Regions from separate parts of the Arthrobacter sp. B0316-1-20 genome, predicted to be linked through region 2. Evidence: riboswitches for the same ligand, from Rfam matches in the RefSeq annotation. Region 2 holds a riboswitch; each other region holds the start of a gene.
The links. Region 2 has a riboswitch for S-adenosylmethionine ahead of AC5RW2_RS25400 (O-acetylhomoserine aminocarboxypropyltransferase/cysteine synthase family protein). Riboswitches for the same ligand answer to the same signal wherever they lie in the genome.
Positions count from the first base shown of each region.

Region 1 (7,590 bases), on a different contig from region 2:
TCGGGCACGACGACGACAGACCCGTAACCGGCGACGTTGTCATCTTGGCGGTGCCGTACCCCGCCCTGTCCGACGTCGTCCGCACCCGCGGCGACCAGTTGGCAGGAAAGGTGGTGGTGGACATCACCAACCCGCTGAACTTCGAAACCTTCGACTCGCTCACCGTCCCGTCTGACAGCTCGGCGGCAGCCGAACTTAGTGCCTCGCTGCCGGACTCCCGCGTGGTCAAGGCCTTCAACACGACCCTCGCCGCCACGTTGTCCTCCGGCACCGTCGGCGGCCTTCCCACCACCGTGCTCATGGCAGGGGACGACGCTGAGGCCAAGTCCCTGCTGGCCGAGGTGGTCACCGCCGCCGGACTGCACGCCATCGATGCCGGCGCCCTGTCCCGGGCCCGGGAACTCGAGGCCCTGGGGTTCCTGCAGATCACCTTGGCCGCCGCCGAGAAGGTCCCGTGGACCGGAGGCTTCGGCATCGTCGCCTGACCGTTGAAGGGCGGCTTTACCGCTGCCCGGACCGCCTGGCTGCGATAGCCATGCCGGCCAGCACTACGGCGCCGATCATCAACAGCACGGACACCACAATCAGCGGCGGCATGATGTCCAGCCCCATGATGGACGGCATCACGGTCAGGCTGACGGCGAAGAGGGCGACGACGGCAGCAGCGAGCCAGAGGGCAACGGCACGGGGGTTGGATCCTTCCACGCCTTCCACTCTATCGGCGCATAGCTCCGGCTTTGTGACGCGGACCGGAGCCCGCCGAATAAAGCCCCGGGCTGTCCGGATGGGATAATTTCGCCCATGGCTCCAGCAATCGCGTACCAAGGTGAACCCGGCTCGAACTCGCATATGGCGTGCCTTGAGGTCCGGCCCGGCTGGGACGCGGTGCCGTGCGCCAGCTTTGAAGACGCGTTCGCCGCCGTCACGAGCGGCGAAGCCGAACTGGCGATGATCCCTATTGACAACTCGATCGCCGGCCGGGTGGCGGACATCCATGCCCTGCTGCCCCGGACCACGCTGCAGATCGTGGAGGAATTCTTCCTGCCCATCCGCTTCAGCCTGCTCGGCATTCCGGGTGCCACGGTGGAACAGGCCCGTGAAGTGCACAGCCACATCCATGCATTGGGACAGTGCCGCAAGCTGATCCGCCGCTTGGGGCTGACGCCGGTCATCGCAGGCGATACCGCCGGATCGGCCCGTGAGGTAGCCGAATGGAACGATCCGACCAAGGTCTCGCTCGCGCCGCCGATGGCTGCAGAACTTTACGGCCTGCAAGTCTTCGCCGAGAAAGTAGAAGACGATCCGACGAACACCACCCGGTTTGTGGTGCTGGCCGACCGTCGGCCCGTGCCCAGCCGCGAGGAGCTGTCCGGGCCCGCGGTGACCAGCTTTGTCTTCCGGGTGCGGAACGTTCCCTCGGCGCTGTACAAGGCCCTCGGCGGCTTCGCGACCAACGGCATCAACATGACCCGACTGGAGAGCTACATGGTCGGCGGCGAATTCGCTGCCACCATGTTCATGGTGGACGTCGAAGGCCATCCGGAGGACCAGTCAATGATCCATGCCTTCGAGGAACTGGAATTCTTCACCACCGAAATCCGGATTCTGGGCGTCTATCCCGCGCATCCGTTCCGGCTTAACCGCGGCGCGGACCAGCCAGCCGACGCCTGAGTCAGCGGAATGCGGGTGCCCGCGCTCGGCCCCGGAGGTTCTTAACGAACTGTTACCCGTGTTTGACCGGGGACACATCGCACTCTTACCGTGGAAATGAATCACGAGCGCCAACTTCACAGCCCTGGCTGGTTGGCCGGCAACCCTCTACCGTAGCGGGGTGCTCCAGGTGATGATTCGGCCCGCCGGGTTTGTCGGCAGGCAAGTACGCGTGTCCTCCGGCAGCAGCGGATGCGCCCTAGCTTCAAGGATGGCCATGTCCCTGCACAACGACTTGACCCCGAACACCCTGCGCTCCGCCTTCGGGCGCTTTCCCTCCGGAATCGCAGCGCTCTGCGCCGTCATCGACGGCAAGCCCCAAGGCATCGTCGCTTCCTCCTTCACCGTGGGCGTTTCGCTCGAACCGCCGCTGGTGATGTTCGCGGTGCAGAACACCTCTCGAACCTGGCCGCTGGTCCGCCAAGCCGGTCGGATCGGTGTATCGGTGCTGGGCACAGGGCACGACGGCGTCTGCCGCCAGATTGCTTCCAAGAACGGTGACCGCTTCGCCGGGCTGAGCCTGCACCGCACCGACCAGGACGCGCTCTTCCTCAACGACGCAGCGCTCTGGCTGGACTGCTCAGTGCACCAGGAGGTTCCGGCCGGAGACCACCAGGTGGTGCTGCTGGAGGTACATGGGCTAACCACGCATAACGGCGCGCACCAGCCGCTGGTCTTCCACGATTCCGTGTTCCGCCGGCTGGAGCAGCCCGCGTTCGTTTAGGGAAGCGGACGCCCCCGTGCCGCAACCCACAGCGCGTACCAATCCTGCCGGGTCATCGCGGCGCCGATCTCCTCGGCTTGGGCGCAGCCCTTGATCCGGTCCGGGTTGCTGGTACCGACGACCGGCCGGATGTTGGCGGGATGGCGCAGCAGCCAGCCCAGCACCACGGCTTCCTGCGTGCAGCCCTTGTCCCGCGCCAGTTCGGTGACCAGAGCCGCCGTCGCTTGGTCCGCAGCGACCTCGGTTCCTGCTTGGCCGACGGTGGCGTGGTTGCCGGCGTCCGGCTCCATCGGCCGGCCGCTGTAGCGGCCCCGGGCCAGCGAGCTCCACGCCTGCAGCTCCACCTGGTGCGCAGCGCAATACTCCAGGGTGCCGTGCGGGAAGCTGACGGCCGCGCCTTCCGGGTGGTTGACCAGCACACCTGATTCAAGCCAGTCCCGCCGGTACAGGCTCATTTCCAGCTGGTTTACAGTAAGCGGCTCGTCAAGCGCTGCCTGCAGCCACCGCATCTGCTCGCCGGACATGTTCGAGACGCCCAGCCGGCGGACCTTCCCCGCCATCCGGAGGTGGCTGAAGGCCTCGGCGATCTCTTCAGCCGGGGCCAGCGGGTCAGGCCGGTGGATCAGCAGCGTGTCCAGGTGGTCGGTGTGCAGGCGGCGCAGGCTTTCCTCGGCACTGGCCATGATCGCCTCGCGAGATGAGTCATACTGCCCGGCCAGCCCGGGAGCGGGCAGCCGGATGCCGCATTTGCTCTGCAGCTGGATGGTTTCCCGGAGTTCCGGGCGCTCGGCCAGCACCCGGCCGAACGCCGCCTCCGCCTTGCCGTGGGCGTAAATGTCGGCGTGGTCGAAAATCCTGATGCCGATCTCCAGCGCCGCTTCCACCACCGTGTGGGCGGCGGCGACGTCGGCTGCCTCCAACGGGCCGCTCCCCCAGCCACCGCCCAAACCCATGCAGCCGAAGATCAGGCGGGATCCGGCGTCGTCCATTGGCATGTCCCTTCGCTGGGCAGGCTTCCAGCGTACGTCAGCGCCGTGCCGGAATCGGGGGTTGTGCCGCTCCGCGGACGGCAGTACGGTACACACGCGGGGCGGCGGGCGTCCCCAGGCAACCACATCAAGGCCGCCTGCGCCACCCGCGCCGCCGGAAAGTTCACCATGGCAGTACCTCCCAGCCCAGACCGGGGCCAGCAGCCTGCCGGCCCTTCAACAGCACCGGTTTCCGTCCCCACGGACCAGGACCGGAACCACGTCCGGGACCGCGCGGCGACCGCACAGCCGCGGATCATGGTGGTGTTCCTGGGGCTGATGCTCGCCGTGCTGCTGGCCGCGCTGGACCAGACCATCGTGGCGACCGCGCTGCCCACGATCGTCGGGGACCTGAATGGGCTGGAGCACATCTCGTGGGTGATCACCGCCTACATTCTGGCCGCCACCATCGGGCTGCCGATCTACGGCAAGCTCGGCGACCTGTTCGGGCGCAAGAGCATCTTCATCTTCGCGATCGCAGTGTTCCTGGGCGGCTCCATGCTCTCCGGCATGGCCCAGAGCATGCCGCAGCTGATCGCCTTCCGCGCCATCCAGGGGGTTGGCGGCGGCGGGCTGATGATCGGCGCGCAGGCGATCATCGGTGATCTTGTTTCGCCGCGCGAGCGGGGCAAGTACATGGGTTTGATCGGAGCGGCTTTCGGACTCGCTTCGGTCAGCGGGCCGCTCTTGGGCGGGTTCATCACCGACAACTGGAACTGGCGATGGATCTTCTACATCAACCTGCCGCTGGGGGCCGCGGCGCTGGTCGTCATCACCACCACCCTGCACTTGCATAAGCCGGGCGGGCCCCGGCCCAAGCTGGACTATCTGGGCACCTTCCTGCTGGCGGTCGCCAGTGCGGCGGTCATCTTGTTCACCAGCTGGGGCGGGACCACCTATCCGTGGGACAGCCCGGTGATCATCGTGCTCGGCGCCCTCACCGTGGTCGCCTCGGTGTTGTTCGTGCTGGCCGAGCGCCGGGCCGTGGAACCGGTCCTGCCGCTGCGGCTGTTCCGCGACCGGGACTTCACGCTGCCCACCCTGATGGGCGTGTGTGTGGGCATTGCGATGTTCTCGGCGATCGCCTATTTGCCCACCTTCCTGCAGATGGTCAACGGCGCCAGCGCCACCGAGTCGGGCCTGATGATGATTCCGATGACGGCGGGCATGGTGGGGGCCACCACCATCACCGGGCAGCTGGTGACCCGCACCGGCCGCTACAAGGTCTTCCCGATCATCGGCACCGCGCTGATCGCGGCCGGGCTGGTCATGCTCTCGCGGATTTCCGACACCACGCCGTACGCGTTCACCGCCGCCGGCATGCTGGTGCTGGGGCTAGGACTGGGCTCCATCATGCAAAACCTGGTGCTGATCGTGCAGAACAGCGTCCGACGTCGGGATCTGGGCACCGCTACTTCGGCCACCAACTACTTCCGCCAGATCGGCGCCACCTTCGGCATTTCGCTCTTCGGCGCTATTTTCATCAGCCGGTTGACCGAGCAATTTTCGACGGCGCCGCCCGAGTTGCTGACGACGATGCGTTCCGGAGGCGGCCAAAGCTTCAGTTCGCTCGGCCCCGCCGTGGTCGCTTCGCTGCCGGCCCCGGCCCAGGAGTTCATCGCGCATGCCTTCGCCCAGGCGCTGCCGCCTATCTATCTTTACGCCGTCCCCATCGTGCTCGCCGCCCTGGTGCTCGCCTGCTTCGTCAAGGAGATCCCGCTCTCGGAGGAAGTGGGCACCCCGACCAGCCGGGACCGGACGGAGTAAGCCGGCACACGGCGGGACTGTGGTTCCCGTGCCGCTGTAACGTGAAAGCATGACTACGCGCACGATCGGAACGCTTGACGTCGGCAGCATTGGGCTGGGCTGCATGAACCTGAGCCACGCGTACGGGATCCCGCCGGCCCGCGAGGACGCGGCGAAACTTCTGCTGCATGCACTGGACGCGGGCGTGAGGCACTTCGATACCGCTGCGCTGTACGGGGCCGCCGCGAACGAGGAACTGATCGGCGAGGTGTTGGGCTCCCGGCGGGAGGAGTACTTCCTGGCCAGCAAGTGCGGCATGACAAGCGTGGCCGGCCGGCGGGTCATCGACGGGCGCCCGGAGACGCTCAGGGCAACCTGCGACGCGGCACTGCAACGGCTGCGCACGGACCACATTGACCTCTACTACCTGCACCGCTGGGACAAGACCATCGCCGTCGAGGAGTCGGTCGGCGCGCTGGCCGAGCTGGTCACCGCCGGCAAGATCGGGGCGATTGGCCTGTCCGAGGTCTCCGCGACAACCCTGCGCCGGGCGCATGCGGTGCACCCGATTGCGGCCCTGCAGACCGAATACTCGCTCTGGACGCGCAATCCGGAACTGGGAACGCTGGCAGCCTGTGCGGAACTCGGCACGGCCTTCGTCGCCTTTAGCCCGCTGGCGCGCGGTTTCCTCACCGGCACACTGGATGATCCGTCGGCGCTGCCAGCGAACGACATCCGCCACGGTATGCCGCGCTTCTCCGCCGAAAACTACCCACAGAACCTGGCGCTGCTGGATGGATTCCGTGCCATCGCGGACGACGCCGGCTGCTCACCTGCCCAGCTGGCCCTCGCCTGGGTGCTGTCCCGCGGCAAGCACGTGATTGCGCTGCCGGGCACCAGGAGTATCGCCCACTTGGACGAAAACCTGCGCGCCGAGGAGGTGGCACTGGATGCAGACGTGCTGCAGCGGCTGGAGTCGCTGATCAACCAGGACACTGTCCACGGCCCGCGCTACAACGCCGCCACCCAAGCCGACGTGGACACCGAGGAGTTCGCCGCCGCTTAGCTGGGAGGGTGCGCGCCGCGTCCGGACAGTCAGCCGGTGTGCTGGCGGAGGAAGTGCACACTGCGCTCCAGCGCCCGCCACGCCGCCTCCAGGTCCAGGTTGAACTGGAATTGGTGCCCCAGCCCGGCAGCCGTCTGCGGGAAGAACTCCTCGACCTCCGTACCGTTCTTCTTCAGCTCCTTGACCAACGCCAGCGAGTGCGGCAGCAGCGGGTCGGTATTGCCCGCCGAGACGAAAGCCGGCGGGAACTTGTCGCTCACATGCCGGGCAACCGAGGCCAAGGCGGTGTACGGCCGCTCCAAGTAATCCTTGGCCCCGGTGTAGGACCACAGCACGGTGCGCAAATAGTTCTGGTTCCCGGCTTGGTCCGCCCCGGTTAGCGACAGATCGTAGCCGCCGCAGTGCAACAGCACCGCGCGCAGCCTGGCGGGCGCCGTAGGGGAGGCGATGCCGAGCTTTTTGGCATACTCCGGATCGGAGACGACTAGCGCCAGCTGCGCCGCGATCTGTGCGCCGGCCGAGTCCCCGGCGAGCACTATCCGCTCGGTATCGATGTGCAGCCGCTCGGCATTGTGTTCCAGGTAGCGCAAGGCTGCAGCGCTCTGTCGCACGGGCGCCGGATAGCGGCGCTTGTGCGCCAGCGAATAGTCCACACCAACAGTGGTAAAACCGTAGGAGGCCAAAATCCGCAGGTAATTGGCGATGTAGTCCTTGGTCCCGGAAATCCACGCTCCGCCGTGGATCCAAACGATCGTCGGCAGGCGCAGCGCATCCCGTGCTGCCTCGTCAGGGAAGAACACGTCCAGGTAGGTGTGGCCATGGTTGCTGAGGTACTGCTGGTTCAGGATTTCGCTGACGCCGTCCGGCACATGGCGGGCCATGGCGCGGGCCATGCGCCGGCCGTCCCACTCGGCCAACACCCGAAGCAGCACCGCCAGCGGCCGAGGGCTGAAGCGCAGCCAGAAGACCACGCCGCCGGCCAGGGCCGCCGGGACGGCCACAATCGCCGCAAGGGCAATCAGCGCTCGGCGGAAACGGACCTGCATGGCTGCCTCCTGATCGGCCGTAGTGAACCAATCGTGAGCCCGCCGTGCGCGCGGGGCAAGCCCCGATTTTTCTCTCCGCTGTACGTGCGGGAGAGCGTCCTCAGCCCAGGGCAACCGCCAGGCTGAGCGCGCCCAGCACCAAGGCCACGGGCGTCATGGTCCACCGCTCGTGCTTGCTGCGCGAGATGGCATTCATCAGGACGCCGAGGAACAGGTAGGCCGTCAGGACCCAGCATAAGACCAGCGACACGGTGTGCGGCAGCGCGTCCA
Region 1 is NZ_JBNHHC010000005.1:83,934-91,523, reverse strand. Features, by position in the region: gene AC5RW2_RS09920 (NADPH-dependent F420 reductase) at 1-485, shown strand, start outside; gene AC5RW2_RS09915 (hypothetical protein) at 502-705, opposite strand; gene AC5RW2_RS09910 (prephenate dehydratase) at 802-1,671, shown strand; SAM riboswitch class IV at 1,771-1,885, shown strand; gene AC5RW2_RS09905 (flavin reductase family protein) at 1,928-2,434, shown strand; gene AC5RW2_RS09900 (aldo/keto reductase) at 2,431-3,423, opposite strand; gene AC5RW2_RS09895 (MDR family MFS transporter) at 3,592-5,229, shown strand; gene AC5RW2_RS09890 (aldo/keto reductase) at 5,279-6,274, shown strand; gene AC5RW2_RS09885 (alpha/beta hydrolase) at 6,304-7,320, opposite strand; gene AC5RW2_RS09880 (hypothetical protein) at 7,421-7,590, opposite strand, start outside.
Region 1: linked by a shared signal. The riboswitch ahead of AC5RW2_RS09905 (flavin reductase family protein) and the one ahead of AC5RW2_RS25400 (O-acetylhomoserine aminocarboxypropyltransferase/cysteine synthase family protein) in region 2 are both predicted to bind S-adenosylmethionine.

Region 2 (7,590 bases):
GGAGCTTCCACTCGTTCAGGTCCAAGTTCAAGGACGTCAGCAGGTCCTCCATGTAGGTGACCAACCGGTTGTGCTCCGAATGGAAGACCTGGTGGACGGCGGTAAGTCCAATGTTCTCGTTCACGCGGCCGTCACCGGCGATGAAGTGCGCGTTGAGCATTTCGTCGTCGTAGGTGCCAGCGGCCTGCGGTTCGGTTGTGGGGGTGATGTCGGTGTCGCCGTCGGCTGTCAGGGCCGCGCCTCGCGAGTCGAATGGTGCCGCGTTGTGGGAGATGTCGTCCAAGAACGCGATGCCAATCCGCTGGACATTGGCGGGCGGCGCCACGGGATCTTCCAGGTTTCCTTCCACGAATTGTTTGTCCTGGGTGATGTACTGCGGCAAGCCGTTAGGGCCGCGCAGGTATCGGCCGTACTGGTCAGTGGCCAGCATCGGGATGTTCACGACGTCCTTGTCGGAGAGCTTCAGGCCGAGCAGGGACGCGGCCTGGTCCTTGATATCTGCCCAGGTCGCCATACCGCCTGGGCCGCCCTCAAGCAGTTCGCCGGTCGAGACCGGATCGCCGTTTTCGTTCAGCTCGTACTCGCGAAGGAAGACGTGGTGGGAGGGGTTCGAGGAGTACGTCTGGCTCTGGTCCACCCACGGGGAATCCGTGTTTGTGGCGTCCTGGATATCGTCCGGCGTGCCGAGCACGCCGTCGGGCCCGGGCTGGTTCTCCGCCCGGTTGAGCATCATGAAGTTCGTCTGTGAGCCCTCCTCGTACAGTGGATCGCCCGGTAACAGAGGCATCATCACGACGTTGCTCGTCTTCTTGGTGAAATCGATGCCGTGATCGAAGAACTGGCCGAACAGGGCGAAGAAGCCGTTGTATGGCGGCGAAAGCCCAAAGTCCGTGGTGACATTCGGGATGTCGAGTGTCTCGCCCTCGGGCACGCAGTCTTGGGGCAGGTTATCGGCGTCGCAGGGAACCGCCGTCGGTCCGTCGTTCACCGTCCGGTGCGCCTTGCCGGCAGCAGCGATCGCGGCCGGATTGCTGGAGGTCTGATCCACAATGACATTGCTGATAAAACGCGGGTCGGTGTCACGCATCAGCGGGACGTTGACCGACTTGTACGACTGTCCCCCGGAAGCGGTCCGCCACTCCGGTTCTGCCAGCCGCGGGAACGGCAGGCTGGAGGAACCGTAGTGCCCCTGATTGGGCACTAGGTTGTTATCAGTTCCGTCCACAGTGCGCAGCCCATAAGGCAACAGCGGATTGGCGATCTGGTTGGGCCCGGAGCCGAGGAGCGGCTGGCCCGGGACCGGCTTGCCGTTGGCATCTTCCTTGGTGGCGTGGTTCTCCGCGATCTTGATTTGCTTCAGGATGAACCTCATGTCCCCGGCATTGAGGGTCAGGCCCTGGCCCACCGGCGCTGCCAACGCCGCGGGAGCCAAGGCTGAGGGCAGCACGCCCGCGCCCAGCACCAGCGCAGCCAGCCCGGCTGTGACTTTTTGGGGGACGGATGGCTTCCCCCTTTGGGCACGTTCGGTGCCCCTCCTGTGTTTCGGATGGGCGGATTTCTTGAACATGATGACTCCCCTAGTCGTGTGATGTGTGGCTGGCCACAGCATCCGATGAGGACCTTGGGGAAATCCTTGAAGGCTTGTCCATCAGCTTCCGCGCAGCAAAAAAGCCCGCCCCGCGTCGCTGCTCTTCCAGGGGAAGGCGGGGACGAGGGACGGGCTCCTGCTGGCCGTCGCGGGCTTTTGCTGGCCGGCGGCCTCCGGTGAGCCGTTACGCAGTCAGCTGCCGCCTGGAGGAGATCACTCCGGTGTCGAAGCCGGCCAGGTGGAGTCCGCCGTGGAAGCGAGCGTGCTCAATCTTCACGCAACGGTCCATCACCACGTTCAGGCCGGCGGCCTCGGCCTTGGCCGCAACCTCCTCGTGCCAGGAGCCCAGCTGCAGCCAGATGGTCTTGGCACCGACGGCCAGGGTTTCCTCCAGCACGGTGGGCAGGTCGTCGTGCTTGCGGAACACGTCCACCAGGTCCGGGGCCTCAGGCAGGTCGGCCAGCGACTTGTATACCGGCTGGCCCAGGATCTCCTTGGCCACCGGGTTCACGAAGTAGACCTTGTACGGCGAGCTGGAGAGCAGGTACGTGGAGACGAAGTAGCTGGCCCGGCTTGGCTTGTCCGAAGCGCCGACGATGGCGATCGACTTGGTGTTGCGCAGGATGTTCAGCCGTTCGGGGGCAGACGGTCCCACCCACGTGCGTTCTGGTGTCGCGGTCACTTGGCGGCTCCTTCTTCGGCTTCGATCAGTTCTTCCACTGACTCGACCACACGGGTTCCCGGCTCCGTTCGCGCGGCACGTGCGGCCGGGATGGTGCACGACTCGCCGGCGTAGCTGGGCGAGGCGAACTCGGAGGTATCGAACGTGTCGTCCTCATGGTCGCGGCTGGGGCCGTGCTCGGCGCCGGCCTGCTGCGAGAGAGCCAGCGCTTGGTCGAGGTCCCAGAGGATATCGTCCACGTCTTCCAGGCCCACGGAGATGCGGATCAGGTCCTCGGGCACTCCGGCCGCGACCAGCTGGTCGGCGGTGAGCTGCTGGTGCGTGGTCGATCCGGGGTGCAGCACCAGGGTGCGGGCGTCGCCGATGTTGGCCAGGTGGCTGGCCAGCTGCAGCGACTCGATGAACTTCTGACCGGCCTCGCGTCCGCCCTTGACGCCGAAGCTGAACACGGAGCCCACGCCCTTCGGCAGGTACTTCCGGCCGCGCTCATAGTGCGGGTGCGCGGGCAGGCCTGCATAGCTGACCCAGGAAACCCGTTCGTCGGCTTCCAGCCACTCGGCCACCTTGCGGGCGTTGGCCAGGTGCTCGTCCATCCGCTGCGCCAGCGTTTCCACGCCCTGCAGCAGCTGGAACGCGGACTGCGCGGACAGCGACGGTCCGATGTCGCGCAGCTGCTCGGAGCGCAGCTTGGTGAGGAAGCCGTATTCGCCGAAGTTGCCCCACCAGGACACATTGCCGTAGCTGGCCACCGGCTCGGTCATCTGCGGGAACTTGCCGTTGCCCCAGTTGAAGCGACCGGACTCGACGACCACGCCGCCCAGGGTGGTGCCGTGCCCGCCCAAGAACTTGGTGGCGGAGTGGATCACGATGTCCGCGCCGTGCTCAATCGGCCGGATCAGGTAGGGAGTGCTCAGGGTAGCGTCCACTACCAGGGGGATACCGGCGTCGTGAGCCACCGCGGCCAGGCCGGCCAGGTCGGCGATGTCGCCGGACGGGTTCGCCACGATCTCGGTGTAGACGGCCTTGGTGTTCTCTCCGATGGCCGCGGCGAAGTCGGCCGGGTCGGTGGAGTCGACGAACGTGGTTTCCACGCCGAACCGGCGCAGCGTCACGTCCAGCTGAGTGATGGTGCCGCCGTAGAGCTTGGACGAGGCGACAATGTGGTCGCCCGCGCCGGCCAACGCCGCGAAGGTGATGAACTCGGCGGCCATGCCCGACGATGTTGCCACCGCGCCGATGCCGCCCTCGAGCGAGGCGATGCGCTCTTCGAACGCGGCCACCGTGGGGTTGCCGATGCGCGAGTAGATGTTGCCGTACTTCTGCAGCGCGAAGAGGTTCGCGGCGTCGTCGGTGTCCTTGAACACGAACGACGTGCTCTGGTAGATCGGTACGGCCCGCGCGCCGTGCTCGGCGTCGGGCGTGCCGCCGGCGTGCAGGGCACGGGTGCGGAAACCGAATGTGCGTTCAGCCATCAGGCAGCTCCTTCAAACTTAGGTTCCCGAGGCAATGACGGTCCTGCGGCGCGACCGGATGCGGCGGCGCCATCCGGATCAAAGATTGCTTGCGCTCTCTCCATCGCTTCTGGCGGTAGCACCTTTCCGGCGGGCCGGATGGTTGCTGCGGTGTCAAAGAGCCAGATCTCTCAACCGCTCGGGATGGTCCCGTCCATTCTCGCAACTTCCGCCGCCGCGGCCAAAATTGTTGAGCCGCGTTGCGTGCTGCCTTGCATTCCCAGTACGACGGCGGTGCCCGGCTTGGGTGCGGCGGAAACCATCTCTTTCGACCGGTCTGAAACCACTCGGTACCGGCCCCGGACTTACTCAAAGCCCCCTGGTTCGGGCACTCGTCAACCAAAGCGGCCTGCGGCCAATTCACGTAGATTGGGGTCATGGCTGACCTCACGGCGCTGCAGCGCCTCGCACAGGAACACGGCGTAGGCATTACTTTCCGCGGTTGGGACGGCGGGGAGAAGGAAGTCAGCCCGGCAACGCTGGTTTCCGTCCTCACCGCGCTGGGCGTCCCCTGCACAACGGACGACGACGTCACTACCTCCTTGAGGGCCGCGGAACTGGCTCCGTCACAAGCCACGCTGCCGCCCGCCGTCGTCATGCGCCAAGGTACTGCTACCGAGGTTCCGGTCAATGTCCGTGCCGGTAGCCGCCCGCAGGTGAGGGTTTTGTTGGAGGACGGATCGCGGCGCGCGGTGCAGGTGGTGGCCGGCGGGGCGGAGGACGCGGAGGGTGACCCGCACGTTCGACTGGCCGCCGTTGTGCCGGCTGACCTCCCGCTCGGCTGGCACACTCTGGAACTGCACGAGGCCCTGGAGGTGGACGAGCATGGCGCCGGCGGCGAGGCCTCGGAACCCTCCGGCAACTGGACGCAGTGCACGCTCGTGGTCACTCCGCAGCGGCTCACCACCGCCGACCGGCTTACCCGGACGTGGGGCTTGATGGCTCAGCTGTACTCCGTTCGCTCGCGGTCGTCCTGGGGCGTCGGCGACTTGGACGACCTCGCCCGCCTTGCCGAAACGGCCGCCTCCCAAGGTGCCGGCTTCGTGCTGATTAATCCACTGCACGCAGCACAGCCGAAGCCGCCGGTGGAGCCCTCGCCCTACCTGCCGGCGACGCGCCGATTCTTCAATCCGCTGTATCTGCGGGTGGAGGACGTTCCCGAAGCCCGCGACGTCCCCATGGTCAACAGGTTCCGGGACGCCAACCTGAACGCCGATATTCTGGATCGTGACCCCATTTTTGCCGCGAAGCTGCAGGCGCTGGAAGCGGTCTTCGCGGTGCCCAGGTCCACTGAACGGCAACAGTTATTCGAAGCCTTCCGCGCGCAGGAAGGCGAGGGGCTGGAGCGCTTTGCCTTGTGGTGTGCCCTCACCGAGACTCTCCCGGCCGGCGCGCCCGAGTGGTCCGACCCGGCGTACATCGAATCGCAGCGCACCGCGCTGAAAGACCGCATCGAATTCCACCAGTGGCTGCAGTGGCTGTGCGACGAGCAACTCGAGACCGCGCAGCGCCGGGCAATCGACGCGGGAATGAACATCGGCATCGTGCATGATCTTGCAGTCGGCGTCCACCCTTCAGGAGCCGACGCGTGGTCGTTGCAGGATGTCTTGGCCCCCGGTGTATCGGTGGGCGCGCCGCCGGACATGTTCAACCAGCAGGGCCAGAATTGGTCCCAGCCCCCCTGGCATCCCCGCCGCCTCGCCGAATCCGGCTATGCCGCCTACCGGGACATGCTGCGGACCATCCTGCGGCACGCCGGAGGCATCCGCATAGACCACATCCTCGGCCTGTTCCGGCTGTGGTGGATCCCCGTCGGCGGGCCGCCGGGCGAAGGCGCCTACGTCTATTACGACCACGAGGCTCTGATCGGCATCCTGGCGCTGGAAGCCGAACGGGCCGGCGTCGTCGTTGTTGGCGAGGACCTTGGTGTCTTCGAACCCGGGGTACAGGACTACCTGGCCGAGCGCGGCATTTTGGGCACCTCCATTCTGTGGTTCGAGTACGACGGCGCCAACCCGCGCCCGCCGGAGAGCTACCGCCGCTTCTGCCTCACCAGCGTCACCACCCACGACCTGCCGCCCACAGCCGGCTACCTCGCGGGCGAGCACGTGACGCTGCGCGAATCACTGGGCCTGCTGAACCGGCCGGTGGAGGAGGAGCGCGCCCTGGACCAAGCAGCGCAGGACTCCGTGCTCTCGCTGGTGCGCTCGCGGGTTCCGGCTGCTTCCAAGAACGACGGCGGCGTCGGCAGCGCAGCTGTACAACCCACCGTTGAGGCGCTGCACGCGTTCATCGCGCAGACCCCGTCGGTGTTGCTGGGAGTTGCCCTCACGGATGCCGTGGGGGAGCGGCGGACCCAGAACCAGCCGGGCACCGCGGACGAATATCCCAACTGGCGCATTCCGCTGGCCGGACCGCATGGCGAGCCCATTTTGATCGAGGACCTGCCCGGCAACCAGCGGTTTCAGTCACTGGCTCGCACCATGCGGGAACGGTAGGCGGGTCGGCGCGCGAACGGTAGGCGGGCCGGCGCGCGGCGTCACAAGCGGGCCAGCAGCGCCTCGCCGGTTTCTGCCCTCCGGTAGAACACTTCGCGGCCGGACCGCATGGTGGCGGCCAGGCCGCTGTCGGACATCACTTTCAGATGCTCGTTGACCGTCCCGGCGGCGAGGTCCAAGCAGCGGGCGAGCTGCGTCGTCGTCATCGGTACATCGAGTTGCGCGAGGATCTGCGCACGGGTCTTGCCGAGCAGCCGTGCGACCGGGCTGTGCGTCGCCTCGCGGCTTGCCTCCCAGAGCCGGCCGACGCCGCGCGGCGCGTACGTCAGCGTGGGCACGAACGGCCGGACGTTGAGCACCAAGGTGTTGGGCCAGACGAACGCGTTCGGCACCAGCAGCAGCCCGCCGCCGGGTTCGGGCACATCGTCCGCCTCGCAGCCGCGCATGATTTCCAGGCCGGTGGGTGTGGGACGGACGCTGGGGTGCAGGCTCTTGAACACCTCGAGGATGCCGTCGCGCGCCAGCTGGGCCAGACGGCTGTCGATGTCAGCCAACAGCAGGGAGCGCAGGCGCGGCCACACGGGTTCGATGGCGGTGCGCCAGTACCACTCGAGGGCGGCAGTGATGCGCGGGATGCCGGCGTCGATGTCTTCGGCCAACCGCTGCAGTTCCGCGCGGGCGTAGTCGGCCGGGCTTTGGCTCAGCAGGTGGGTGACATCGCGTTGCCACACCTCGGGCGGCACATCCGCGACGGCGGCGAGGCCTTCGGCGAACGTGCCTTGGTACTTCGGGGTGGGAGTGATGGAGTCAGCCAGGAAGCCCTTCGGCGGGACTAGCGCGGTGAGAAGGCGCAGGTGGTCGCGGGCTTGCGGGTCGGCCGACTCGGCGATGCGTCGCTTGGTGGCCTCGATCCATGGCCGGTGGATGGGGGTGCCTACCTGCAGGGCGCGCAAGCTGGCGACTGTTTCGCCCAGCGGCGCCGCCTCGAACCGGACCTTGGTCAGGTCCTCGCTGCTGAGCGTGATGTGCATGGAAACAGCGTAAGGTTGCCGGTCACGCCCGTCGAGGATTCGGGCTTGACCGAATCGTGGCCGGCGGGAGGAGGAGCCGCGGGCGCGAGTACGGAATCTTGACCGCGCCCGAAACCGCACCGGAGAAGGGTGCGTTTCGGCGGGCGAACGGCCCGCCGCCAGCCCGCGTCCCCAGCGCCGTTGGCAGCCGCGTTGTGAGTCGCGCCCGTTCGGGAAGTGCGCCGTCCGTCTTCCGCTTGGGGCTTATCCGAAGCTGGTCCGCTCCGTCGCTGGGCGTCGG
Region 2 is NZ_JBNHHC010000018.1:7,011-14,600, forward strand. Features, by position in the region: gene AC5RW2_RS25390 (Ig-like domain-containing protein) at 1-1,567, opposite strand, end outside; gene AC5RW2_RS25395 (CoA-binding protein) at 1,773-2,270, opposite strand; gene AC5RW2_RS25400 (O-acetylhomoserine aminocarboxypropyltransferase/cysteine synthase family protein) at 2,267-3,742, opposite strand; SAM riboswitch class I at 3,840-3,932, opposite strand; gene malQ (4-alpha-glucanotransferase) at 4,159-6,279, shown strand; gene AC5RW2_RS25410 (ArsR/SmtB family transcription factor) at 6,321-7,310, opposite strand.

Region 3 (7,590 bases), on a different contig from region 2:
CTACCTGGGCTGGGTCACCGTGGCCACGGTGGCCAATGCCGCGGCCGTCTTCGCAGCGTCGGGCGTGGACGGCTTCGGTCTTCCGGTGACCTTGCTGTCTTCGGTCGTGCTCGCTCTGGCAGCGGCAATTGGTGTTGGCACCGCGGTGTACAGCAGAGGCCGGCTTGCCCCGGCGCTGGCCACCAGTTGGGGTCTCGCCTGGATCGCCGTCGCGCGGCTCGACGGCGGACTGGTCGACCAGGGCACCGCGATCGCCGCAGGAATCTGCGCTGTGGTGGTGCTGCTCGCGGCGATTGTCAGCCGAGTGCTCGTAGGTGGCGGCCCTCGCGATTAGTAAGCCTGCTGAATTTCGCCCTTGGCTGACGAAACGTCGCCCAGCGGGACGTTTCCAGCGTTCGCAGCTAGGTTGGAAAACAGCAGGATGCCGACAAGCGGCATCGCCGAGCAAGGAGGTTTCTCATGGCGGAAACGACCGGATCCAAGGCAAGCTACACAGTTCCCGGCCTCAAGCTGGAAGACGGCCGAAAGGTCGCAAAAATCCTGCAGCAGCGGCTCCACGCGCTCAATGACCTGCAGTTGACCCTCAAGCACGCCCACTGGAATGTGGTGGGCCGGGACTTCATTGGAGTCCACGAAATGCTCGATCCGCAGATCGAAAAGGTCCGCGCAATGATCGACTCCGTCGCCGAGCGCATTGCCACCCTGGGCGTCTCCCCGAACGGACTGCCCGGTGCCCTGGTTAACGAACGCAGCTGGGACGACTACGACATCCACCGTGCCGGCACCGCCGAGCATCTCGCCGCACTGGACGTGGTCTACAACGGAGTGGTCGGCGCGCACCGCGAGGCCATCGAGACCGTCGGTGAAATCGACCCGGTCACGGAGGACCTGCTGATCGGCCAGACGGCCGAACTGGAACTCTTCCAGTGGTTCATGCGGGCACACCTGGAGAACAGCGCCGGCGAACTGGCCTCCGGCGGCGAGAAGACGGAAAAGGGCGCCGCCCAGAAAACCAAGTAGCGCGTCCGCGCTGTGAAACGTAACAGCGCCTTCAGGATCCGGCAGCAGCTCCACCTTGGGTGGGGCGCTGCCGGACCCTTGTTGGCAGAAGCTTCGCGCTGTGCAGGCGACCCGCTGCCGGTGCTCGCGATCCTCCGCGCCGCGCCGGACCCCGCACCGGTGCCGGGCACCGGCAACACCCTGCAACTATGGGAGTTCCTCGCGGCCCTGGCCGCCGAGGACCTGACCGCTGCCCGCACGGTGGAACCGCACCTGGATGCGGCCTCCATCCTCGCGCAGGCGGGGGTGGAGCGTCCCGCGGGAACAGCTTGGGGAGTGTTTGCGGCGGAAGCCTCCGGGACCCAATTGGACGCCAAAACCACCGACGACGGCGGTGCCTGGCTTTTGTCCGGCACTAAGCCGTGGTGCTCCTTGGCAGCGCAGCTGGACCGCGCCGTGGTCACGGCCCACGTTGACGGCGGACGCCGCGCGTTTGCGGTGGACCTGGCGCAGCCCGCGGTCCTCGTGGAGCCTGCCCACTGGATCAGCCGCGGCCTGGCCGCCGTCCCCAGCGGCCCGGTGTCCTTTCAGCAGGCCGCCGCTGCTCCGATCGGCGGAACCGACTGGTATCTGGAGCGCCCGGGTTTTGCCTGGGGCGGGATCGGCGTCGCCGCGTGCTGGTTCGGCGGGGCCGTCGGGCTCTTCCGCACCCTGCACGCTGCTGCGTCCGCTCGGACTCCGGACCAGCTGGCCCTGGCGTGGCTGGGCGAAGCGGACCGTTTGCTGGCCGCCGGCGCTGAGGTTTTGGCCGCCGCGGCCGCCGCAGTCGACGCGGGAGCAGCCGGTGCGGTCCAGGCCCACCGCGTCCGCGGCCAGATCGAGGCGGTCTGCTCACGAATGCTGGACATCTGCGGGCAAGCGCTGGGGCCGGCGCCCTTGGCCTGGGACGAGTCGCACGCGCGCCGGGTTGCTGACCTGACCGTCTATATTCGCCAGCACCATGCTTCCCGTGATGACGCCGCACTCGGTGCCATGGTTTTGGAGCACCAGGAGGCAGCGTGGTGACGTTCTCCCATGGTGACGCCGGAACCCCGGAAGCCGCGTGGCAGGCGGCGAGCATCGACCGGTTGGCTGCGCTGGCAGGAGACGTGGTCCCGGGGCGCGGCTGCCGGCTGGTGGTGGCCGCCGCGCATCCCGACGACGAATCACTCGGCGCCGCAGGACTGATTCATTCCTCACTGGTCCGGGGAGCGGATGTGACAGTGCTGCTCTGCACCGCCGGCGAAGCCTCACATCCGGAATCGCCCACGCACTCTGCCGCAGACTTGCGCAGGCTGCGGCTGGCCGAGTTCCGCGCCGCCATGCAGGCGTTGGAAGCTTCCGCTCAGGCTCAGGCTGAGCATCAGGTTCGTGCCCAGGCGCAGGTTCACATCCAAGACAAGCCGGAGGACGAGACAGGCGCCGGCCGGCTGGAATGGACGTTCCTGGGCATCCCGGACGGAATGGTCGGCCAGCACGCCGACGCCCTGGATGCAGCCTTCGCCGAAGCCCTGGCTGGCCACACTCAGGCGGTCGTTGCTGCGCCCTACCGGCAGGACGGTCATCCGGACCATGAAGCCGTAGGCCGCGCGGCGGCCCGGTCGGCAACAGCCCACCGGGCGGACCTGTTGGAATTTCCGATCTGGTACTGGCACTGGGCAGATCCGGAAGCCGAGACGAGCTGGACTAACTGGCGGATTTTGCCGCTGTCGGCGCAGGACGTGGCGGCCAAACAGCTGGCCCTGGCCTGCCACGTCTCGCAGACGCAGCCGCTGTCCACCGCAGCCAGCGACGAAGTGCTCCTAGGCGAAACGTTTCAACAACACTTTGCCCGTGAAGTTGAAGTGTTTGCATGGATCCCGGCTGGTTCCGCCGGATCGGAGCACGCCGAGGACATCTTCGACCGGCTGTATCGCAGCGACCCGGACCCGTGGAACTACGTGTCCAGTTGGTACGAACGCCGGAAGCGTGTTGTCACCTTGGCCGCCCTCCCGGCCGAACGGTACGGCAGCGGCCTGGAGGTCGGCTGTTCCATCGGCGTGCTGACCGCCGCGCTGGCCGATCGTTGCGACCGGTTGGTGGCGGTGGACGCCAGCAGCGTTGCACTGGACCAGGCGGGCGGCCGGCTGGCGGACCGTGACAATGTGGAGCTGCTGCAGGCGAAACTGCCGGCCGAGTGGCCAGCCTCGGCCATCAACGGCATCGACCTGGTGGCCCTTTCGGAAATCGGCTATTACCTGACCGGTAAGGAGCTGCGGGAATTGCTCCGGCAGGTGCAGGAAGAGCTGAACCCCGGCGGGCACTTGCTGCTGTGCCACTGGCTGCACCCGGTCGACGGCTGGGAACTGGACGGCGAACAGGTCCACGCGCTCGCCAAGGAATCCACCGGCTGGGACGTGGTCACCCTCCATCGCGAACGGGACTTCCTGCTGGAAGTGCTGCAAGCGCCGAAGCGCGCCCAGTGACCGCCGCCATGGTTGCAGGAGTGGCCGCCGCACCGCTCGCGGGTCCAGCAGCGGGTACACCGACAGCCTCTGCCGACGGGGAAGGGGACACTGCACCCAGGTTGCGGCACATCGCCGTTGTCGTTCCGGTGCACAACGAGGAGCAGATGCTTGGAAGATGCCTGCGCCGGCTGCGGCGGGCCATGGACGTGCTCCGGGCCCGGCAGCCACACTGCAGCGTGAAGCTGGTGGTGGTGCTGGACCGGTGTACCGACCATTCGGCCCAGATCGCCAGGCAGGCGGCCCGGGCGGACGGGCGGATCACCGTGCTGGCGGGCGACTATGGCTCTGTCGGGGCGGCACGGGCGGCCGGAGTCTCCGCCGGGCTGGAAGCCGACGGCCGCGACGAGCAGACCTGGCTTGCCTGCACTGACGCGGACACCCTGGTGCCGGATGACTGGCTGACGTCCTTTGCCCGGCTGGCCAACGCCGGAGCGGACGCGGTGGCCGGCACCGTGGAACCGGAGCCGGCCAGCCTTGCACCCGGACTGCTGCGCGCCTGGCGCGACAACTATACGGGTCAGGAACCTGGCACCAGGGTGCACGGCGCCAACCTCGGCGTACGGGCGTCGATGTATCTGGCGGCCGGCGGGTTCCCGGCGCTCGCCGAGCACGAGGACGTCCGGCTGGTCGAAGCCATCCGGTCGCTCGGCGGCACGGTGCTGCCCGCAGCGCATCTGCAGGTCACCACGTCAGGCCGGCTGCAGGGCCGGACTCCGGGCGGATTTGCCGGGTACCTTGCCAATCTGGAAGCGGCTAGCCAGTAAGGCGCCGGGCCGAAGAGGCGCGGAAGCGCACAGCTAGACGCTCAGCGCCGGTGTGTTTGGGCTAAGACCGGCACTCCGATGCCTCGCCAACCCATCCCAAGGTGAAGAACCGCTGGTCCGCGATCGTCTCGATGGTCAGTAATCTCCACTGTTCGTACCACTTGATGTCTCCGCAGGGGAGGGCCAGTGCCTCCGCGACGTCCGCCGTGTCATGGTGCCAGCAGTGTCGTTCCTCCACAGCGCCGAAGAGGCGCACTTTCCCATCTACCTCCAGACGAACGGTCACTGGAACTCCGGCATCGTCTCTCAGCGCCTTCCGGATCTGGATCCTATGGACTTTGTGTCCCGGAAGGAATACCGAGCACCGTTCCGTTCTGATCTGAGGCTCGTTATCGGCTCGGTTTTCATAGGTGGCCACGTCAGTTCCTTTTCCACAGTCCGCCACGGCGGACGCTCTTGCCCGCTCCAGTTGGAGACGGACCGCTTCTTCATCCGAACCACCCGTGAGGTTGGGGTTGGTGTGCGGCCATGTCGGAGCATCTGCCCTCTCGCCGGAGGGCGGCGCGCATCTCGTGAAGCTGTCTCTAACCTAGCGCCCGCTGCTGACAGAATGGCGAGCCATCCCTAGACCGGCCAGCAGTTTGACGCGGGGTGAGCTCAGGATCCCGGACGGGCGCGCAGCATCTCCAGATAGTGCGGGTTCTGCATGACGCCCAGGACGTTGCCGAACGGATCGACCACCGAGGCCGTGATGAAGCCGTGCCCCCGCTCGAAGACCGGCTCCAGTTCCTTCGCGCCCTTCTCCAGCAGCCGCCGATGGGCGGCCTGCACATCGTCCACATGCCAGTAGAGGATGGCGCCGCCCGGATCTATCCCGTGTCCGGCCGGAGCGTGCCGTGTGTCGATCAGGCCGAGCTCATGTTGATAGTCGCCGATCCGGAATTCGGCATAGCCCGGCTGCTGGAAATACGGCTGGGTGCCCAGCAGGTCCGAATACCAGGCCACAGCCGCCGGCAGATCGGCGGTCCAGTAGCTGACCGTGCTCATTCCTCGCAGCATGGGAGCCCTCCCGGTCGATGGCCAGCGCCGCACGCGGGGCGGTTCGCGGTGATGCTGGGACGCTACCGCAGATCGCCCTCGCTGTCTGCCCTTCCCGGTGACACCACGGACCATTCGGTCGACTAGACCGCCAGTGGCTCTTCCGCAAGGTGCCGGCGGCTTTCCAACCTCAGCTCCAAGTCATTCATGACCACGGCGGCCAAGTCCTCCAGTGTCAGCGTGTCCTCGGCGCTGAACTCGCGCGGCTCGAAGTCCAGGATGCACAGCGTGCCGAGGTTGTAGCCGTCCCGGGTCTTCAGCGGGACGCCGGCGTAGAACTTCAGACCGAAGTCGCTGGCGACCAGCGAGTTGGTCAACGCGCGGGGGTCCGCCGGCGCGTTGTTGATGATCCACGGCCCGTTCTGCAGGATCGCCGACGCGCAGAGCCCAGGCTCCCGGTCGATCTGCTCAATATCGAGCCCGTGGTGCGACTTAAACCAGATCCGGTCGTGGTCCACCACACTGACAATAGCGATGGGGGCCGCGAAGAGCCGGGCGGCCAGCGCCGTGATGCGGTCGAAGGCGCCGTCCGCCGGAGTGTCCAGGATGTTGTAGCGGTGGACCGCTTCCATCCGCTGTGGCTCATCGGCCGGGATGATCGAAACGTCCTTGTACCGGCCGCGCCGCGATTGCGACAGATCGGACAGCATCAACGCCACCTCGCGGCCGGTGGGCCGTGCCTCTGGCTCGCGCGCGGTCATCGCGGTCAGCAGCCGCTCCCACTCCGACCCCAGCGTGGCCGGAATCACCGGATCGCGCAAGAGTCGCGCGACGGCAGATTCCAACGGCGGCCCGGAGAACGCGGCCTGACCGGTCAGACATTCCAGCAGCACCAAACCCAGCGAATAGATGTCGCTGGCCGGCCCTATGGGTTCGCCCATCGCCTGCTCCGGGCTTAGGTAGCCGGCAGTGCCGTAGATGCCAGAGACATGGGCATCTTCAGAGATCACGACGGCGACGCCGAAGTCGGCGAGTTTGGCTCGCAGACGCGACCCGCCGTCGTCGTAGTTGAACAGCATGATGTTCCCGGGCTTAACGTCCCGATGCACCACGGAGTTGTTGTGGATGTAGGCCAAGCCCTCTGCCAGATCATGGCCGATCTGCGCCACATGCCGCGGCGGCAAGGCACCCTCCGCCAAGCGGGTCTTCAGGTCTGCGCCTTCGATCATTTCCATGACCAGGTAAATCTGCGGATGTCCGGCTTCGATCCGGTCGATGCCCGCATCCAGAAGGGTTACCAGGTTTCCGTGATTCAGGTGGGCCAACAGCTTGATCTCGGCGTTGTCGTGGCGGAACTCTTCCTCGTTCATCGAGGGGCGCTGAATGACTTTGACCGCCACTTCCCGCCCCAGGACTTGATCTTCCGCCCGGTACACCTTGGCGTTGGCTCCGGTGCCGACGAGCTCCTTAAGCCGGTACCGCCCATCCAGCAGCATGCCGGATCGATCTAGATGAGGCGCCAATGTCTCCTGCTTTCTGGCCGCCCCATGGCGGCACCCCGGCCGTCACTTTGACAGCACCCTTACTAATCGTACGGGCTCGGCATCCCGGACTTGACCAAAACGCGTGGGAAATGCTGAATCGTTATCACTCGTCCGCAGCGACCACGGACCGTTCTTGATAGCGGACGGGCGCCCGCTTGCTCCGGGTGGTGAAGAATATCCCCACAATGACCACCAGCGCGCCGAGGATCTGCATCACGGTGATTGACTCGTCCAACAAGAGGTACGCGCCCAGCATGGTGAACACGGGCACGAAGTTCAGGAACACCGACGCCTGCGAAGCACCCAGCGCGGCGACGGCACGGTTGTACAGCAGCAGGGCGATCACCGAAGGGAAGACGCCCAGGTACAGCAGGCCCGACCACTGGCCGACGCTGATCTCCGGGACGCCTACGATCATCCACTCGCCGGCCACTAGCGGCAGCAGGCACACCACGGACAGGCCGGTCATGACCAGTACCGCGCCGTGGGCGGGGAACAGGTGCAGGTACTTCTTCACGGCCAGGGAGTAGACCGCCCAGGACACCGCGCCGACGGCCATGATCGCGTCGCCGATGTTCCATGACATATCCACAAGGCGCAGCAACTGGCCGTTGGTCACCACCCACAGCGCTCCGCAGAGTGAGAGCAAAATGCCGAGCCACTGCAGCGGCCGGAGCCGTTCGCGCAGCAGCCAGAAGC
Region 3 is NZ_JBNHHC010000007.1:182,666-190,255, forward strand. Features, by position in the region: gene AC5RW2_RS13930 (TspO-related membrane protein) at 1-334, shown strand, start outside; gene AC5RW2_RS13935 (Dps family protein) at 460-1,020, shown strand; gene AC5RW2_RS13940 (acyl-CoA dehydrogenase family protein) at 1,102-2,064, shown strand; gene AC5RW2_RS13945 (PIG-L family deacetylase) at 2,061-3,503, shown strand; gene AC5RW2_RS13950 (glycosyltransferase family 2 protein) at 3,512-4,309, shown strand; gene AC5RW2_RS13955 (hypothetical protein) at 4,371-4,727, opposite strand; SAM riboswitch class IV at 4,757-4,887, opposite strand; gene AC5RW2_RS13960 (VOC family protein) at 4,967-5,356, opposite strand; gene AC5RW2_RS13965 (GAF domain-containing serine/threonine-protein kinase) at 5,491-6,843, opposite strand; gene AC5RW2_RS13970 (DMT family transporter) at 6,995-7,590, opposite strand, start outside.
Region 3: linked by a shared signal. The riboswitch ahead of AC5RW2_RS13955 (hypothetical protein) and the one ahead of AC5RW2_RS25400 (O-acetylhomoserine aminocarboxypropyltransferase/cysteine synthase family protein) in region 2 are both predicted to bind S-adenosylmethionine.

Region 4 (7,590 bases), on a different contig from region 2:
CAACTTCCTTCTGGCTCCCGCCGCCGGCTATGTGTTCATCGCCGGCGGCATCGGCATCACCCCGATTCTGCCGATGATCCGGGAAGCTGCCGAAGCCGGCGTGCCCTGGCGCCTGCTTTATCTGGGGCGAAGCCGTTCTTCGATGGCGTTCCTCGACGAAATCCAAGCGCTCGACGGCGACATCCATATCCACGCCGACGACGAAAGCGGCTTCTACCCGCTGGCCGGACTCTTGGACGAATTGCCGCCGGAAACACACGTTTACGCCTGCGGACCCGGACCCCTGCTCAACGTGATTCAATCGATCGCGGACGGTTGGGACAACCCCGGGCGTTTCCACTGTGAGCGCTTCACAGCCTCCGGGACGGCCGAGCCGCCGGCGGAGGCGGGGGACTCGGCCTTCACGGTCGAATTGGCCGACGGCACCGAGGTTCCGGTGGGACCCGGGGAATCGATTCTGCAGGCCCTCGAAGCGGTCGGGATCCACCCGCTGAATTCCTGCCGGGAGGGGATCTGCGGCACCTGCGAAACCCCCGTCCTGGGTGGTGAGATCGATCACCGTGACTCGCTGCTGTCCGACGACGAGCGCGAGGCCGGAGACACCATGATGATCTGCGTGTCGCGATGCAAGGGCCGGCGCCTGCTGCTGGACTTGTAGCAGCCAAGCGTTCCCGGCGCCGACGCGGGCCACGGGAGCAGCCGCGCACGGAACGGAAGCGCCTTAGGCCGATGACTCCCGCGGTTCTGTTGGCAAGATGGAGGCTATGGACAAGCAGAGGGTCGCCGCCGAGGGCACGCGGCGCACGGTCAGGTACTACCGGGCAGAGGTATTGATCGTCCTGGGACTCTCGCTCGGGCAGTCGGCGGTCTACGCCGTGGTGAACCTGCTGGAAAAAATGACCCGCGCTCCGCTGGCCTCGCAGACGACCACGCTGAACCCGGTGCTGAACGAGCGGGAGCTCTTCGACTTCGTGTACCAAATGCTGGGCATCGTCTTTGCGCTGGTACCGGTGGCCCTGGTGCTGTTCTTGATGACCGTTCCCGGCCGGTCGGCCTTCCGTGCGATCGGGTTCACGTTTTCCCGGCCGCGGCTGGACTTCGGCCTGGGCTTTTTGCTCGCGCTGGTGATCGGTGTCGGGACGCTGGGCGTCTATGCCGCCGGCCGGGCGCTGGGAATCACCACCGCCATTGTCCCGGCGGCCCTGGATGAATACTGGTGGACGGTTCCGGTGTTGGTCCTGTCCGCGCTGCGGCATGCGGTCCTCGAAGAGGTGGTCATGGTGGGCTACCTCTTCAACCGCTTCGCGAAGTTCGGCTGGGGCATCTGGTCCGCGATCTTCGTCAGCGCCGCCCTGCGCGGGACCTACCACCTCTACCAGGGCATCGGGCCGGGCATCGGGAACTTCCTCATGGGTTTGGTCTTCGGCTACGCCTATACAAAGGCCAAGCGGGTGATGCCGCTGGTGGTGGCGCACGCGCTGCTGGATATTGCCGGCTTCGTCGGTTACACGCTGCTGGGGCCGGCCATCGGCATCGGCACGTAGCGGGCACAAAAGAGTTGCCGGCCATCTATTGGAGCCTGGTACACGTGCTCCTGCTGTTTTCCAGAGCCGCAGCCCAAACCGGAGCAACGGCCCGCCCGCAAGTCAGGAGTGGTGCTGGGGAGAATTGGCCGCTACATGCCCCTCCACGAGTTGTTCCACCTATCCTGGGGAAGGCCCGCCATGGAAAGGGACCGGACGAGACCCAGTGGTGTGTCGGTACCGGTGGGCTGGAGCGCATCCCACATCCAGCGAACCATTCCCGCCCCCGTCGCCCGAATGCGGTCCTCCCGCCTCTTTTCCGCCTCCACTACGTCGGCGGGACTACGGCTCCGAAGGTACTCGTTTCGGGAGTATTTTCCTGCACCATCGAATTCGCCGGCAAGACGAAATTGTTCCCAGTAGAAGTCGACGATGCCGACACGAACTCCCTGCGAATCGAAGACAGGGTACTGCAGTAACGGCTCCTGGAAGTGGTTCAGGTACATCAGAGCCCGGGAGTACGATTCGCCCGGCGACTGCGAGGCGGGATCGGCGAAGGCGAGAACCCGTTTCACGCGGTTTGACTTTCCCGGTGGCAAAGAACCGGCCAGATCAAGAATCCGGGTGGCCTGCAGGGCGGGAAGGCCGAGGTGGCGGTCCACGCGAAGCGCATGGTCCATTGCGGGAACGGCCTCAGCGAAGGGACTATGCGCCGCCAAATCGACAACGGTTTGTGCCCGGGAAGTGATCAGGTAGCCGTTGCGGCTAACGAGGGGTTCCAAAAGTTCCCTGCGATGCCACCGGATTCCGCCACGGGACCGACCATGCGTGCCGTTGTAAGCCAACAAGTCCACGTCCAGAGAGCGGCCGATTACCGGAAGTCCCCACACCGCCGCCGCAGAGCGCTGGACAAGGACTCTGTCGGTGCGTCCGGTGCCGACGGCGGCCTCTATGTGCAGGCGCTGCTGCTCCCACCATGGCAACCGCGAGTATTCCCCGGCGGCCGCATACACGCCGCGCCGCAAGCGGACCAATTGTTCTTCCGCAGCTTGTCGGGCGACATCCCGGCGTCCTGGACCACACTTCTCCAGGTCCCTCACATAGATCAGTTTCACGTCCATACGGGACAGCCTCGGCGACCTCATGGCGGTCGGGCACGCGGGGAGGAGCTGTGTGGAAAAACGCTGCCCTGCAGGTCGATCTGGAGGGCTTGTGAACGCAAAAGCTCCGTTTCGGGCGTCTGCTCCTTCTATAACGCGGAGCGGACGCCCGAAACGGAGCGATGCCGGGAGAACTTAGAGTTCGACGATCCCGTGGGCGGTTTCGAAGCGGACGGACAGGATGCCCGGCGTACCGTTCGGTGCCGTCCAGGCGACCTTGACGTCGTCCAGCAGGCCGTCGACCGGCGTGCCCAGCCAGTCCGCCACCCGCTCGGAAGAGCCGGCGATGGTCAGGCCGATCAGCTTGACCGTGGCGGGGCGGGCGTTGGACGGGTGCAGCGGTTCGGTGCCGTCGTCCCAGCGCAACATGTAGGGCACCTGCGGGTCGGCGATGAGGCCCTTAATCCCGATCTGCTGCCAGCTCAGTTCCTGCCCATCCGGGAACTTGCGGTTGCCGGGAACCGCGTGGCGGCCCAGTCGTTCTTCGAACGGGGTCAGGTCGTCGACCGCCACGCACCAGCCCATCCAGCCGCCGCCGGCTTCCGACCGCGCCCGCACGGCCTGGCCAAAGGGGGCCTTATCGGAAGCGGGGTGGTCGAGCACCTCCACGACCTCCAGGTAATGGTGGTCGGTGAGGGGGAAGATCATATTGCGGGTGCCGAAGCGGGGGTGAACCCCGCCCTTGACGGCGTCGATGCCCAGGGCTTTGGAGATCCGCTCTGAGGTGGCAGCCAGACCGTCGGGTTCAGCGGCATAAGAAACATGGTCGAAGCGCATGGCATTATCTTGGCACTTTGTGAACCCGCTCTCGACTTAGGGTGACCTAAGTCACTCAATTTGCGGCTCGTGGGGAACGCGCCGTTCCGGACAGCAATTCCGCCTCCCCGGCACGCGGCGGCAACAGTGACGAAGCGGACTGTCGGAAAGGCGGTCCCGAGACGGGTGCCCAGTCATAAGGTGTCATATTGTTGCGGCCGCCGGCTTGTCTGCGGAGACTGGAGGCAGGTCATGAGTGCCAGCGCAAAACCCCGGTTTGCTGGCCGGCAACCCTCCAACCGCGGTGGGGTGCCCCGGGTGAAGACCAGGCAGCCGCCATAAGGCGGTGCGCAAGCGCGGGTCACACCCGGGACAGACATGCCGGCACGGCCGGATCCCGGATGGCCCCTTCCAGTGAAGGAGTTGCACCATGTCCAACGCCGATTGGTCCTTTGAAACCCGTCAGATCCACGCAGGGCAGGAGCCGGACGCCGCCACGGGCGCCCGCGCACTGCCGATCTACCAGACCACGTCGTTCGTGTTCCCCAGCGCGCAGAGCGCGGCCGACCGGTTCGCCCTGTCCGAACTGGCACCCATCTACACCAGGATCGGCAACCCCACCCAGGAAGCGGTCGAGACCCGGATCGCCAACCTGGAGGGCGGCGTCGGCGCCCTGCTGCTTGCTTCGGGCCAGGCCGCGTCGACGTTCTCCATCCTCAACCTGGCCGAGGCCGGCGACCACATCGTGGCCAGCCCCAGCCTGTACGGCGGCACCTACAACCTGCTGCGCACCACGCTGCCCAAGTTCGGCATCGAGGTCACCTTCGTCGAGGATCCGGACAACCTGCAGCAGTGGCGCGATGCCGTCAAGCCGAATACCAAGGCGTTCTTCGGCGAGGTTGTCTCCAACCCGCGCCAGGACGTGCTGGACCTGGAGTCGGTCAGCGCCATCGCCCACGAAAACGGCGTGCCGCTGATCGTTGACAACACCTTGTCCACCCCGTACCTGATCCGCCCGATCGAGTGGGGGGCCGACATCGTGCTCCACTCGGCCACCAAGTACCTCGGCGGCCACGGGACGGCGATCGGCGGCGTGATCGTCGACGCCGGCACGTTCGATTTCGCCGCCGACCCCGAAAAGTTCCCCGGGTTCAACACGCCGGACGACACCTACAACGGGCTGGTCTTCGCCCGCGACCTCGGCGTCAACGGCGCTCTGGGCGCCAACCTGGCCTATATCCTCAAGGCCCGGGTGCAGTTGCTGCGCGACCTGGGGTCCGCCATCTCGCCGTTCAATGCCTTCCTGATTGCCCAAGGGCTGGAGACGCTGAGCCTGCGCGTGGAGCGGCATGTGGCCAACGCTCAGAGGGTGGCCGAATTCCTGGAAGAGCACGACGACGTTGCCTCCGTCGCGTACCTTGGCCTGCCCTCCAGCCCCTGGTATGAGCGCGGCCGCAAGTACGGCCCGAAGGGGACCGGCGCCATCGTCGCGTTCGAAATCAAGGGCGGCATCGAGGCCGGAAAGCGCTTTGTGGACGGCCTTGAACTGCACTCGCACGTGGCCAACCTGGGCGATGTGCGCTCGCTGGTGATCCACCCGGCGTCGACCACCCATGCCCAACTCTCGGCCGCGGAACGGGTCGCGGCCGGGGTGACCGACGGTCTGGTCCGGCTGTCGGTAGGCATCGAGAACGCCAACGACATCATCGCCGACCTGGAGGCCGGTTTCCGCGCCGCCAAGGGTGCGGACGACTAGGCAAGCAGGTAGAGCGCAGCGTGACGATAGTGCAACCGCAGGAACTGGTGGAACAGGCAACCGACGGCATCCTGCGCCGGATGCCGGTTGGTGCGCTGGAGCTGGAAGCCGGCGGCTATCTGCCCGAGGTGGTCCTCGGCTTTGAGACCTGGGGCACCCTGAATGCGGACGCGTCCAATGCCGTCCTGATCCAGCATGCCCTGACCGGCAGCACGCATGTCGCACGCGGCTACTCGGACGAGGACGGCTGGTGGGACGACCTGGTAGGCCCCGGTGCCACGATCGACACGGAGCGCTATTTCGTCGTGGCCGCCAACATGATTGGCGGCTGCTACGGCTCCACCGGTCCCTCGTCGCCGGCTCCGGACGGGACGCCGTGGGGTTCACGTTTCCCGTTCGTCACGATCCGCGATTCGGTCCGCGCCGAGGCGCGGCTGGCCGACGCGCTGGGGATCCGGCGCTGGCACACGGTGCTCGGCGGGTCGATGGGTGGCGCCCGCGCGCTTGAATGGGCGGCTACGTTCCCGGAGCGCACGGCCCGGTGCGCCGTCCTGGCGTGCGGCGCCGCGAGCACCGCCGAACAGATTGCCTTCGCGCAGGCGCAGGTCGCGGCCATCCGGCTGGACCCGTACTTCTCCGGCGGCGACTATTACGGGGGCCCCGCTCCCGAGGCTGGACTGGGTATCGCCCGGCGGATCGCGCACATCAACTACCGCTCGGAGCCGGAGCTGGAGTACAGGTTCGGCCGCAAGCCGCAGGCGGAGGAGCAGCCGTTCGGCGGCATTACGCCGTCCGCCCGTGGCCGCTATGCCGTGGAAAGCTACCTTGACTACCAGGCGGACAAGCTCGTCGCGCGCTTCGACGCCAACAGCTACATCCTGCTCACCGAGGCCCTCATAAGCCACGACGTTGCCCGGGGCCGGGGCTCGCTGGAGCAGTCGCTGGGCGGCCTCACCGACACGCAGTTCTTCGTCGCCGCGGTGGATTCCGACCGCCTGTACTTCCCGGAACAGTCGCGGCAGCTGGCCGAGGCGCTGCCCGGGGCGGTCAAGGTCCACACCATCGAGACGCCGCTGGGCCACGACGGTTTCCTCACCGACATCCACCAGCTGCACGAGGCCCTCACCGAGGCGTTCTTCGCGCCCGCCTGACTTTTCGGCCCGCGTGACAGCGGCCTCGGTACGACGTCGGTGCGCGCCCTCCGCGCCGATTCCCACCGCCGCGCCCGATCGGGGGGAGCGGAGCGTCAGGTCAGTTCGAGCGATACCGGCCGCCGCAGGAAGGCCCCGTACCGTTCCACCGCGTCGTCCACGGCCTGCCGCTCCGGCTCGCTTAAGACCCGCAGCGGCTTGAGCCGCAGCTCGGCGGAGCCGGGCCGGAGGACGTGTCTCCAGTTGCCGGCCATCCGTCCGTCCAACAGCAGCACGTGGATCGGCACGTCGCCGCCCGGCGCCGCCGGCGCGCTGCCGCCCAGATAGCCGCGGGTTTTGGTGTAACCCATGACGTATTCGTCGTAACACTGGATCAGGTCCGCCCGCGGGTGTCCGTCGCCCGCCGCGGCTGCGGCGCCGCCGATCGTCCCGGCGGCGGGGGAGTACCAGAGCTGTTGCCCCTCGGTTTCGAACAGTTCCAGTCCGTCTCGGCCCCCGGCTTCGAGGCCGCGCTTGACGTCCGCCTGAGGCAGTTTGGACCAGTCGGAACAGTCCTTCAAGGTCGCCGGTCCGCGGCTGGTGAAGTACTGCCCGGTCAGTTGGGCCAGCGCCGCGTCGCGGTCGAAGTCCGCGGCCAGCGGCGGTACCCGCTCGTCGAAGGCCGCATACGTCTGCTGCACGGCGCCCGACCCGGAGGTCCGCGGAGGCCCGTTCACCAGCACCCGGTCCATTTCCGCATGGAACACCAGATGCCCCAGCCGCTGCCCGCGCAGCGTCGCTCCGTTCAGCCTCGCGCCGTCGTCCTTCAGCAGCGCCGCCTGGGCGAGCCGGGCGGCGAGCTCGTCCCGGGTCAGGTGCCGGCCCCCGGCGACGGCCGCGGCCAGCACGTCATTGCTGCGCGCCACCGTTGCCTCGTCCAGTCCCAGCTGCCGGTCCCGGCCCTTGTTTCCTGCCTTGAGGCGGGGGCCGGAGAGCAGCATCAGCCAGCGCAGGTCTTCGGCGGCCACAAAGTGCCAGGTGGGCCGCAGGACATGCGTGCGCAGGATGCGTCCGCCGGCGATCGCCGCATCCACCTCCGCAGCGTTGTCCCGTGCCGGTCCGCCGCAGCGCTGGGCCAGCGACCAGCGGGCATAGGCATATTCCTGGGACTGGAAGGCGAGCAGCCAGCACAAGGCGGCGGCGGCGTCGTCCCGGGGGCTGTCCCACAGCCGCTGTGCCCGCAGCCGGTGACGGCGGATCTCCTG
Region 4 is NZ_JBNHHC010000001.1:637,805-645,394, forward strand. Features, by position in the region: gene AC5RW2_RS02825 (PDR/VanB family oxidoreductase) at 1-658, shown strand, start outside; gene AC5RW2_RS02830 (CPBP family intramembrane glutamic endopeptidase) at 765-1,544, shown strand; gene AC5RW2_RS02835 (hypothetical protein) at 1,676-2,644, opposite strand; gene AC5RW2_RS02840 (VOC family protein) at 2,819-3,460, opposite strand; SAM riboswitch class IV at 3,688-3,802, shown strand; gene AC5RW2_RS02845 (bifunctional o-acetylhomoserine/o-acetylserine sulfhydrylase) at 3,870-5,195, shown strand; gene metX (homoserine O-acetyltransferase MetX) at 5,276-6,346, shown strand; gene AC5RW2_RS02855 (winged helix DNA-binding domain-containing protein) at 6,442-7,590, opposite strand, start outside.
Region 4: linked by a shared signal. The riboswitch ahead of AC5RW2_RS02845 (bifunctional o-acetylhomoserine/o-acetylserine sulfhydrylase) and the one ahead of AC5RW2_RS25400 (O-acetylhomoserine aminocarboxypropyltransferase/cysteine synthase family protein) in region 2 are both predicted to bind S-adenosylmethionine.